2 regions of the Streptomyces sp. NPDC005799 genome follow, and region 1 is predicted to be linked to the other one. Evidence: riboswitches for the same ligand, from Rfam matches in the RefSeq annotation. Region 1 holds a riboswitch; the other holds the start of a gene.
What was found. Region 1 has a riboswitch for cyclic di-AMP ahead of ABZ453_RS22815 (transglycosylase SLT domain-containing protein). Riboswitches for the same ligand answer to the same signal wherever they lie in the genome.
Positions count from the first base shown of each region.

Region 1 (5,292 bases):
GGAGGCGCCGTCGTCGGGGGCGGTGGAGTGGTAGACCTCGTTCGACTGGCTGTCGTAGCCCCAGACGTCCTTGCCGTTGTGGATGAGGCTGTATTCCGCCGCGTTCTCCAGCAGGGACAGCTTCTGCCGGTCCGGGCCGTCGGCCGCCACGCGCAGGGTGTGGGTGCCGGTGGCGAGTTCGGTGAGCTTGGACGTGGGGTCGGCGGAGGACCCGTCACCGGATCCGCGCCCGGCACCGGACGTCAGGCTGCTCTCCAGGCCGCCCAGGTTCGGCAGGCCCAGATCCGTGGTGACCTTCACCGTGCCGGACAGCTGCTGCACGTCCGACTTGGCGATCTTGTCGAGGAGTTGCTGCGCGCTGATCTTCGGCAGGCTGGGGTCGCCGGAGTCGGCGAGCGCCGGGACGAGCCCGATGGTCGCCGCCGCCACCCCCACCACCGCGACCGGGACGACGTACCGCGCGGCCTTGCGCCTGCCCGCGCGCAGGTCGTCGGCCTCGCCGGCGATCGTGCTGTCGTCGGATTCGTACGGTGCCATGTGTGCGCTACCTCCGTCGTCGGCGGCGGCTTCCAACTTGCCTGTCAGCACTCGTCTTCCACCCAAGCCGCCATTCTCACCCGAATCGGTGAGGAGTGGTGTTTTCCGTGGTTTCCAGTTGACCAAATCGACGGAGGAGAAGCGTCAAACCTCGGAGGCAACTCCGTGTACTCCTGGGGTATGACACGGGAGGGCGACGCCTCCCCCGACCCGTAGGGGTACGGGTGTGACGGGGAGGGCGCCGCCCTGGGTCTGAGCCTCAACTACCGTGTCAGCGCTGCAGGAACACGTAGTCCGCGTGGTACGGGACCCCGACGATGTCGCCCGGCGTGCAGCTGCCGGAGGGAGCGACTCCGCCGACCGTGTTGAGCCGCAGGATCTCCGTGGTACCGGCGAGCAGGCCCCGGTGCTTGCCGGACTGCGTGGCCTTCAGGTCGAGCTCGGGAATGTTGCCGTTGCCGTTCGGGGTCTTGGTCAGGACGGCCCCGGTCACCGCGCTGCCGTCGGGTGCGACCCACTGCGGCGTACCGGAGTTGGGCGCGACGAAGGAGTGCCTGATGCCGCCGCCGAGCAGGGCGCTGACGTCCCGCTGGGCGAAGGCGTACCCGCCGCCGTCGGCCGGCTTGCACTCGTAGATCTGCTTGCCCTTGACCACGGACGCCTGGAAGTTGTGCAGGGCGTCGCGGAAGTCGAAGGCGGCGACGGTGACCTTGTGGAGCTGGCCGCGAACGGCTCCGCCCGGGAACTGGGACGTGTGCAGGTTGGCGTAGAAGGAGCCGGGGTCGGAGGTCAGCGCCTCGAGCAGCGCCGGGTCGTCGACCTTGACGGTGCCGGTGAGGTGGTGGCCCTTGGCCTTCTTGGCGATGAGCTTGCTGAAATCGATCTTGACGCCGCCGTTGGTGCCCTTGGCGCCCTGGTGGATGTGGAGCATGGTCGGCCTGCCGGTGCCGCGCCAGGTCACGGCGACGGACACCTTGTCGCCCTGGACCTTGACGAACTCCAGCGCGGCGCCGTCCTTGTCCCCCACGGCCGGGCCGCCCTGCACCGGCACCTCGTTGGCGCCGCGCAGGCTGGTGGCGAGCAGGGTCGCGGTGGAAGCCGCGTGGTCGGCGCGGGTGGCCGTGGTGGCGGAGGCGGGAATCGTGCCGGCGGCGACACCGCCGGCGGCGGCCACCGCGAGGGCGGTGACGATGAGGCTCTTACGGCGCTTCGAGAACGTCGTGTTCTTGCCCATGATGCAGTTTTCTCCCCGTAGACCGGCCGACACCCCCTGCGTCGGCCTGCTGGGTATGAGTACGGAAGCGATCTGAGACTGGACTCAGTCCAAGCTTGTGATGCGCATCACATCACCGGGAAGGGCTGGCTCAGCCCGTCCGTTGTAGCCCGTACGGCACCCGGGGAACGAGGCCCTTCCGGGCCGACGGCGGTGCAGGGGAGGAGTCCCCTGCCGCGTCCAAAGGGGCATTCCCCCTGGCGAGGGGGCGTGGGCGGATCAGCCCGCGCGGTGCACCACCGCGTCGCACATCTCCATCAGCGCCAGCTTCGCGTCGCACTCCCTCAGCGGCGCCAGCGCCGAGCGCGCCTCCTCCGCGTAGCGCACGGTGTCCCGCCGCGCCTGCTCCAGGGCGGGATGCGCCCGCAGCCCGGCGAGCGCCTCCGCGTGCCGCTCGTCGTCGGTGAGGTCGGAGTCGAGCAGTTCGCACAGGGCGATGTCCTCGGCCAGCCCGAGTCGCGCGGCCCGCTCGCGCAGCCGCAGCACCGGCAGGGTCGGAATGCCCTCGCGCAGGTCCGTCCCCGGCGTCTTCCCCGACTCGTGCGAGTCGGACGCGATGTCCAGGACGTCGTCGGCGAGCTGGAAGGCGACCCCGAGCCGCTCCCCGTACTGGGTGAGCACGTCCACGACCGTCTCGTCGGCGCCGGACATCATCGCGCCGAACCGGCAGGACACCGCCACCAGCGACCCCGTCTTGCCGCCGAGCACGTCCAGGTAGTGGTCGACCGGGTCGCGTCCGTCCTGCGGTCCCGCGGTCTCCAGGATCTGTCCGGTGACCAGGCGCTCGAACGCCTCGGCCTGCACGCGCACGGCCTCCGGACCGAGGTCGGCCAGGATGTGCGAGGCACGCGCGAAGAGGAAGTCGCCGGTCAGCACCGCCACCGAGTTGCCCCAGCGGGTGTTCGCGCTGTCGACCCCGCGGCGCACCGCCGCCTCGTCCATGACGTCGTCGTGGTACAGCGTGGCGAGGTGGGTCAGCTCCACGACCACGGCGGACGGCACGACTCCGGGCGCGTACGGGTCGCCGAACTGGGCGGCGAGCATCACGAGCAGCGGCCTGAAGCGCTTTCCACCCGCCCGCACCAGGTGCTGGGCGGCCTCCGTGATGAAGGGGACCTCACTCTTGGTGGCTTCGAGCAGTCCCTCCTCGACGGCCGCCAATCCGGCCTGGACATCGGCTTCCAGAGCCTGGTCCCGCACGCTCAGCCCGAACGGCCCGACGACGGTCACGAGGGGTCTCCTGTCTGCTGGTGTCTACTGGCGGTTACGCGGTTTGTCGATACGTCGCTGCCATCACTCAAGTCAGCGTATCCGGTCACCTTTCGATCACCGCTGCCGCCCACCCGTCCAGGCCGGGCGGTATCGGATCACGACCGGTATGTTTTTGATCAACTGATATGAACCGATTTTTACCGACTTGCGCGCCCGACGTGAAGAGGAGCGGCGGCGCGTGTCCCGAACAGAAGCCGACGCCGAGCCCGGCAGTCAACCTTTCCCCGGTGACGACCACGCATTCCTCGGCAGTCAGGCCATCCCGATACCCCCGTCCGCCGACACGCTCACCAATGGCGGAACGGGCGATCGCCACGGCCTGCCCCACGGACGGCTGTTTCACTACGAGTTGAGTTCATTGCCCGTTTTGCCTCTCTTGTCTAAACCAGTGACTTGGCTCACGCCTGAGCGTGCTCCGCATTCCGGTGCATTTCTCCCGATCCGCCTTCTGTCGCGCCCGAGTTGAGGCTTGGCGGCCGCAAAGGATCCAGCGCCCCATATGCCTCAGACCAAGGTCAACAGGGGTGATGTGTGAATTCGGGACTTGTTCCGGACATGTGCTCTCGCATACGTTCCCGGCCTGTCGGGCGGACGCCTAATCCTGCCGCCGCCCGTTCCACCAACCGAGAACGCACGGCAGGAGCGGGGGAACCAGGTAGTTCGCCGATTCGGACGTCCCAGGACATCCGGTCCGGCTCGGGGTGAAGTCGTGTCGCCGTACGGCGGTGCGGCCGGGCATCTCCCGCCCGAACCCGACAGCTCACCTCGCAGGCGACGGAGAGGAACCTCGTCATGTCCGCTGCCGCTCAGCACCGCCGTACCAGAAGCTCCCGCATCGTCCGCAAGCTCGCCGTCATCGGCACGGGTGCCGCCGTACTCGCCCTGCCGATCGTGGGCGCGACCAGCGCCTCCGCCGCCACGCCCACCGTGGCCACCGCCACCTCGCTGGGCTACGCCAACAATCTCGACGGCTGGATCCGGGCCTCCCTCCAGGTCATGGCGCAGCACGGGATCCCCGGCACCTACAACGGCATCTACCGCAACGTGATCCGCGAGTCCTCGGGCAACCCGTACGCGATCAACAACTGGGACTCCAACGCGCTCGCCGGCACCCCGTCCAAGGGTCTGCTGCAGGTCATCGATCCGACCTTCGCCGCCTACCACGTGTCCGGCACCTCGTGGGACCCCTACGACCCGGTCGCCAACATCACCGCCGCCTGCAACTACGCGGCAGCGCGCTACGGTTCGATCGACAACGTGTACGGCGCCTACTGAGCCGACCGGTCAGTCAGAACAGTCTCTCGAGGACGACGGCGATGCCGTCGTCCTCGTTCGACAGGGTGATCTCGTCGGCCACCGCCTTGAGTTCGGGGTGGGCGTTGGCCATCGCGACGCCGTGGGCGGCCCAGTCGAACATCGGGATGTCGTTGGGCATGTCGCCGAAGGCGATGGTCTGCCGCGGGCCGAGCCCCAGGTGTTCGGCGGCCAGCGCGAGGCCGGTGGCCTTGGTGATGCCGCATGGCTGGAGTTCGACGGTCCCGGGCCCCGACATGGTGACGGTGGCCAGCGAGCCCACCACCGAACGCGCCGTCGCCGCCAACTCGTCGTCGGACAGGTCGGGATGGCGCAGCAGCACCTTGCTGATGGGCTCGCACCACAGGTCGTCGCGCCGGCCGACGCGTACGGCGGGCAGGGTGGGGTGCGGCATGAGGTACCCGGGTTCGATGAGCGTGAGGCCGTCGACGCCGTCCTGGTCGACGGCCGCGTACACCTGGCCCACCTCGGCCTCGATCTTGCCGAGGGCCGTCTCGGCCAGCTCCCGGTCCAGCGTGACGGACCACAGCAGGCGGTCCGCGCGGTGGTCGTACACCTGCGCGCCCTGTCCGCACACCGCGAGCCCCCGACCGCCCAGGTCGTCGAGGAGCGGCCGCACTCTGGGGGCCGGCCGGCCGGTCACCACGAGGTGCCGGACACCGGCGCCGGCCACGCGCGCGAGGGCGGCGAGAGACCGGTCGGAGAGGGTGTCGTCACCTCGGAGCAGTGTGCCGTCCAGGTCGGTGGCGATGAGTGCATATGCGGTGGGTGCGGCCATGATCAGAGAATACGGACCGCACGCCCCACCGACTCATCGCGAACCGGTCGACCGGCCCGTTCTCCCCGCCCCTCCGCCAACTCCCGTATCGCCGGCAGGTGTCGCTCAACTCCCTTGT
Region 1 is NZ_JBEXXQ010000022.1:139,466-144,757, forward strand. Features, by position in the region: gene ABZ453_RS22795 (DUF2092 domain-containing protein) at 1-537, opposite strand, end outside; gene ABZ453_RS22800 (CHRD domain-containing protein) at 809-1,771, opposite strand; gene ABZ453_RS22805 (polyprenyl synthetase family protein) at 2,030-3,040, opposite strand; gene ABZ453_RS22810 (hypothetical protein) at 3,126-3,398, opposite strand; cyclic di-AMP (ydaO/yuaA leader) riboswitch at 3,681-3,869, shown strand; gene ABZ453_RS22815 (transglycosylase SLT domain-containing protein) at 3,875-4,357, shown strand; gene ABZ453_RS22820 (HAD family hydrolase) at 4,371-5,174, opposite strand.

Region 2 (5,292 bases), on a different contig from region 1:
CCTTCACCCCGCGACGTGTCGCCGAGTTCGCCCCGCGGGTGCAGGAGTTGACGGACCGTCTCATCGACGGGTTCGCGGGGAAGGGGGAAGCGGACCTCATCCACGAGTTCGCCTTCCCGCTCCCCATCTACGCGATCTGCGACCTCCTCGGCGTCCCGCGCGAGGACCAGGACGACTTCCGGGACTGGGCGGGCATGATGATCCGGCACGGGGGCGGACCGAGGGGCGGGGTCGCACGGTCGGTGAAGAGGATGCGGGGGTACCTCGCCGAGCTCATCCACAAGAAGCGCCAGGCCCTCCCTGACGAGCCCGCTTCCGGCGAGGACCTCATCTCCGGGCTCATCCGCGCCTCCGACCACGGCGAGCACCTCACCGAGAACGAGGCCGCGGCGATGGCGTTCATCCTGCTGTTCGCCGGGTTCGAGACCACTGTCAACCTCATCGGCAACGGCACCTACGCCCTGCTCACCCACCCCGAGCAGCGGCGAGCCCTCCAGACCTCCCTCGCGGCCGGCGAAGAGGGTCTGCTCGCGACCGCCGTCGAGGAACTCCTGCGCTACGACGGCCCGGTGGAACTGGCGACCTGGCGGTTCGCCACCGAACCCCTCACCATCGGCGGACAGCGCATCGCGGCCGGCGACCCGGTCCTCGTCGTCCTGGCCGCCGCGGACCGGGACCCGGAGCGGTTCGCCGACCCCGACACCCTCGACCTCGCCCGGCGTGACAACCAACACCTCGGCTACGGCCACGGCATCCACTACTGTCTCGGCGCCCCGCTGGCCCGGCTGGAGGGCCAGACCGCGCTGGCCACGCTGCTCACCCGGCTGCCGGATCTGCAACTCGGGGCCGACCCGGCCGAGTTGAGGTGGCGCGGCGGGCTCATCATGCGCGGACTGCGCACGCTTCCGGTGGAGTTCACTCCGGCCGGGTGAGGAGACACCGCCGGACAAACGCCGGACAAACATGACACGCGCTCAAGTCTGTGATCTTCACGTGATCTACGCGGCATTAACTTGTGACAAGTGATCGTCTGACGATACGTTCACGGATCAACAGCGGCGCCAGGGTTTGGCCCACGCTTCACGCGCCGTGGTCAGTACTGTCTCGCGAAAGGCCCCGCACATGCTCTCCGGGAACGGTCGTCACCGTCGCCCCCGCCAGGCTCCGGCCCTGCTCGTCGCGGCCGGCGTGACCGGCTCCGCCATCGCCATCCCGCTCCTCGGTGCGGCGAGCGCGAACGCGGCCGACGGGACCACGTGGGACAAGGTGGCGAACTGCGAGACCGGCGGCTCCTGGAGCGAGAACAGCGGCGGCTTCTACGGCGGCCTGAAGCTGACCCAGGACGACTGGGACAAGTACGGCGGCCTCGACTACGCCGAGCGCCCCGACCTCGCCAGCCGCAACCAGCAGATAGCCGTCGCCGAGAAGATCCTCGACGCCGAGGGCGTCGGCGCCTTCCATACCTGTGGACTGACCTCCGGGCTGACCAAGGACTCGGCCTCGGTGGACATCGACACCGGCGTGTCCGGCGGTTCGTCCGGTTCGTCCGGTTCGTCCGACGCCTCGGGCGGGTCCGGCTCCACCGGCCTGTCCAACTCCTCGGGCGACTCGGTGGGTGACTCCTCCTCGACGGACGGCTCGCCGTCGCCCTCCGCCTCCACCGGCTCTCCCTCCGCATCGGCGGGCAAGTCCAGCAAATCGGACAACTCGGCCTCACCTTCCGCGTCTCCCTCGGATTCACGGACGGCCGACAGCCCGTCGACAGGTCGGTCGAAAAGCCGCGACTCGGACAATGAGCGGCAGGCGGTGGGCTCTTGGAGCCTCGTCGACACCGGCGCCGTCGCCTCCGCCACGGGCACCGGACGGCACCGCGGCGCGAGCGCCGAGGGGGCCGTCACCGAGAGCGCCAAGGGCGGCACGTACACCGTGCGCGCCGGTGACACCCTCGGCTCCATCGCCGACAGCCTTGGCCTGGACGGCGGATGGCGCGCGCTCTACGGCGCGAACAAGCAGGCCATCGGTGCCGACCCGAACCATGTCTCCGCCGGTCAGACGCTCGAACTTCCGGTTGAATAAGGGGCGAACGGGGCGGAAAAAGACGGGAGTTCACGTCACACTTCGCACTGAATGTCCGGTTTGGCGAAAGTGTGGGATGAGTCTCAGAAGCCCTGATCGTCTTTGAAATTCCGCCGATTCCGTGTCTACGGTCTTCACCGCTCGGCAATCCGAGCCCCGACGGCCGCAACGCCGAATCCTGCCAGTGGCCGTACGGGAACAGTCGTCGCTTGACAGCGCCGTAGGCAGGAGCGGGGGACCCAAGGTAAGTGCCCCACCGGGCAGTTGACGGTGGCGGCTTGGGGTGGAGCCGCGTCTCGTGGAAGCGAGGACGCGGCCGGGCAACTCAACCGGCCCGAACCCGACAGCTCACCTCGCAGGCGTCGGTGAGGGGATCAACCATGCTGTTTTCCGGCAAGGGCAAGCACCGTCGTCCGTCCAAGGCCACCCGTGCCGCCGCGCTCGCCGGTGTCACCGGTGTCGCCATCGCCGCTCCGCTGATGGCGGCCGGCAACGCCTCCGCCGCCACCGCCTCCCAGTGGGACGCGGTCGCCCAGTGCGAGTCGGGCGGCAACTGGTCCATCAACACCGGCAACGGTTACTACGGCGGCCTGCAGTTCTCCGCCTCCACCTGGGCCGCGTACGGCGGCACCGCCTACGCCCCGCAGGCCAACCAGGCCGGCAAGGCGCAGCAGATAGCCGTCGCCGAGAAGGTCCTCGCCTCCCAGGGCAAGGGCGCCTGGCCGGTCTGCGGCAAGGGCCTGTCCAGCGCCGCGTACAACGGCGCGAGCGCCTCCAGCGGCACCACGAACCGCTCGACCGAGTCGCAGGCCGCCTCCCGCTCCTCCGAGCGTCCGGCCGCCAAGACCCACAAGAGCCAGAAGACCGTCACCACCCCGACCGGCAAGAAGGTCAAGAAGGGTGACGGCGAGTACAAGGTCGTCAAGGGTGACACCCTCAGCTCCATCGCCGCCAAGCACGGCGTCAAGGGCGGCTGGAAGAAGCTGTTCGAGCTGAACAAGGACATCATCGCCGACGCCAACCTGATCTACCCGGGTCAGCAGCTGCACCTGAAGTAATAGCTGAACCACAGGGCCCTGACAGCCGTGTCCCCCAGTGCGGAGGACGCGTGAGGGCCTCCCCCTCCCCGTCCCCACGGGCTCCCCGCTCCGGTGCGTGTTCCCCCGTACGCACCGGGGCGGGGCTTTTTCATGCGCGGATGCTCGCGCCGTTTTCACGCGGGAGCGCCCCACCCTCTTTGTTCCGTTCAGAAACAATTTACTCTCGGTTCTGCCCAAGAGATGGTCGGCGGCGTGGCCGATCGGCCTTGGGCGGTTAGGCTCGTCTCGCAGAGCCACCGCGGCGCTTCACAGCCGCGTCACATGGAAGAAGGAGATGCTCGTGCCGTCCATCGACGTCGTCGTAGCCCGGGAAATCCTGGACTCCCGAGGCAACCCCACGGTCGAGGTCGAGGTCGGCCTCGACGACGGCAGCACGGGTCGTGCCGCCGTCCCGTCCGGCGCCTCCACGGGTGCCTTCGAGGCCATCGAGCTCCGCGACGGTGACCCCAACCGCTACCAGGGCAAGGGCGTCGAGAAGGCCGTCCTCGCCGTCATCGAGCAGATCGGCCCGGAGCTGGTCGGGTACGACGCCACCGAGCAGCGCCTGATCGACCAGGCGATGTTCGACCTGGACGCCACCGACAACAAGGGCTCCCTGGGTGCCAACGCCATCCTCGGCGTCTCCCTCGCCGTCGCCCACGCCGCCTCCGAGGCCAGCGACCTCCCGCTCTTCCGCTACCTGGGCGGCCCGAACGCGCACCTGCTGCCGGTGCCGATGATGAACATCCTGAACGGCGGCTCGCACGCCGACTCCAACGTGGACATCCAGGAGTTCATGATCGCCCCGATCGGCGCGGAGTCCTTCTCCGAGGCGCTGCGCTGGGGTGCGGAGGTCTACCACACCCTGAAGAAGGTCCTGAAGGGCAAGGGCCTGGCCACCGGCCTCGGCGACGAGGGCGGCTTCGCCCCGAACCTCGAGTCCAACCGCGCCGCCCTCGACCTCATCCTCGAGGCGATCAAGCAGGCCGGGTACGTCCCGGGCGAGCAGATCGCGCTCGCGCTCGACGTCGCCGCGTCCGAGTTCTACAAGGACGGCAAGTACGAGTTCGAGGGCAAGTCCCGCTCGGCCGCCGAGATGACCGAGTACTACGAGGAGCTCGTCGCCGCCTACCCGCTGGTCTCCATCGAGGACCCGCTGTTCGAGGACGACTGGGCCGGCTGGAAGGTGCTCGCCGACAAGCTCGGCGACAAGGTCCAGATCGTCGGCGACGACCTGTTCGTCACCAACCCCGAGCGCCTCGCCCGCGGCATCGAGGAGGGCACCGCGAACGCCCTGCTCGTGAAGGTGAACCAGATCGGCTCGCTGACGGAGACCCTGGACGCCGTCGAGCTCGCCCAGCGCAACGGCTTCAAGTGCATGATGTCGCACCGTTCCGGCGAGACGGAGGACGTCACCATCGCCGACCTGGCCGTCGCCACCAACTGCGGGCAGATCAAGACCGGCGCCCCGGCCCGCTCCGAGCGCGTCGCCAAGTACAACCAGCTGCTGCGCATCGAGGAGATCCTCGACGACGCGGCGGTGTACGCGGGACGCAGCGCGTTCCCGCGCTTCAAGGGCTGAGCACGAAGGGCTGAGCGCCAAGGGCTGAGCACCAAGGGCTGAGCACCGTCAACGGCTGATCCTTACGGGGTTAAGCCTTAGCCAGTCGTACGTACGTCCCCGTACCGGTCCCGTACCGTGTGCGGGGACGTACGCACGTGTGACGGGAGGCGGGGAACATGGCCGTGAAGGACCGGGACCGGTTCTCCACCGCGACCAGACTGCGGCTGCTCGGCGAGCAGACCGCCGCCCGTGTGTACCGCTCCCAGACCCGTCGGCAGGCCCGCCGCTCCCGCCTCACCGGCCGCGCGGCCCTGCTCGCGCTCGTGCTGTGCACGCTGGTGGTGGCGCTGGCCTATCCGATGCGCCAGTACGTCTCCCAGCGCGCCCAGATCTCCGACATGGAGCGGCAGCAGCAACAGGAGCGACAGCGGGTCGAGCAGCTGCGCGACCTCAAGGCGCGCTGGCAGGACGACGCCTACGCCGAGCAGCAGATCCGGCAGCGGCTGCACTATGTGATGCCGGGCGAGACGGGGTACGTCGTGATCGACCCGGACGCGGCCAAGCAGTCCCGCG
Region 2 is NZ_JBEXXQ010000014.1:165,487-170,778, forward strand. Features, by position in the region: gene ABZ453_RS16510 (cytochrome P450) at 1-932, shown strand, start outside; gene ABZ453_RS16515 (transglycosylase family protein) at 1,123-2,076, shown strand; cyclic di-AMP (ydaO/yuaA leader) riboswitch at 2,283-2,453, shown strand; gene ABZ453_RS16520 (transglycosylase family protein) at 2,457-3,134, shown strand; gene eno (phosphopyruvate hydratase) at 3,451-4,737, shown strand; gene ABZ453_RS16530 (septum formation initiator family protein) at 4,896-5,292, shown strand, end outside.
Region 2: another riboswitch for cyclic di-AMP. It lies ahead of ABZ453_RS16520 (transglycosylase family protein); the one in region 1 lies ahead of ABZ453_RS22815 (transglycosylase SLT domain-containing protein).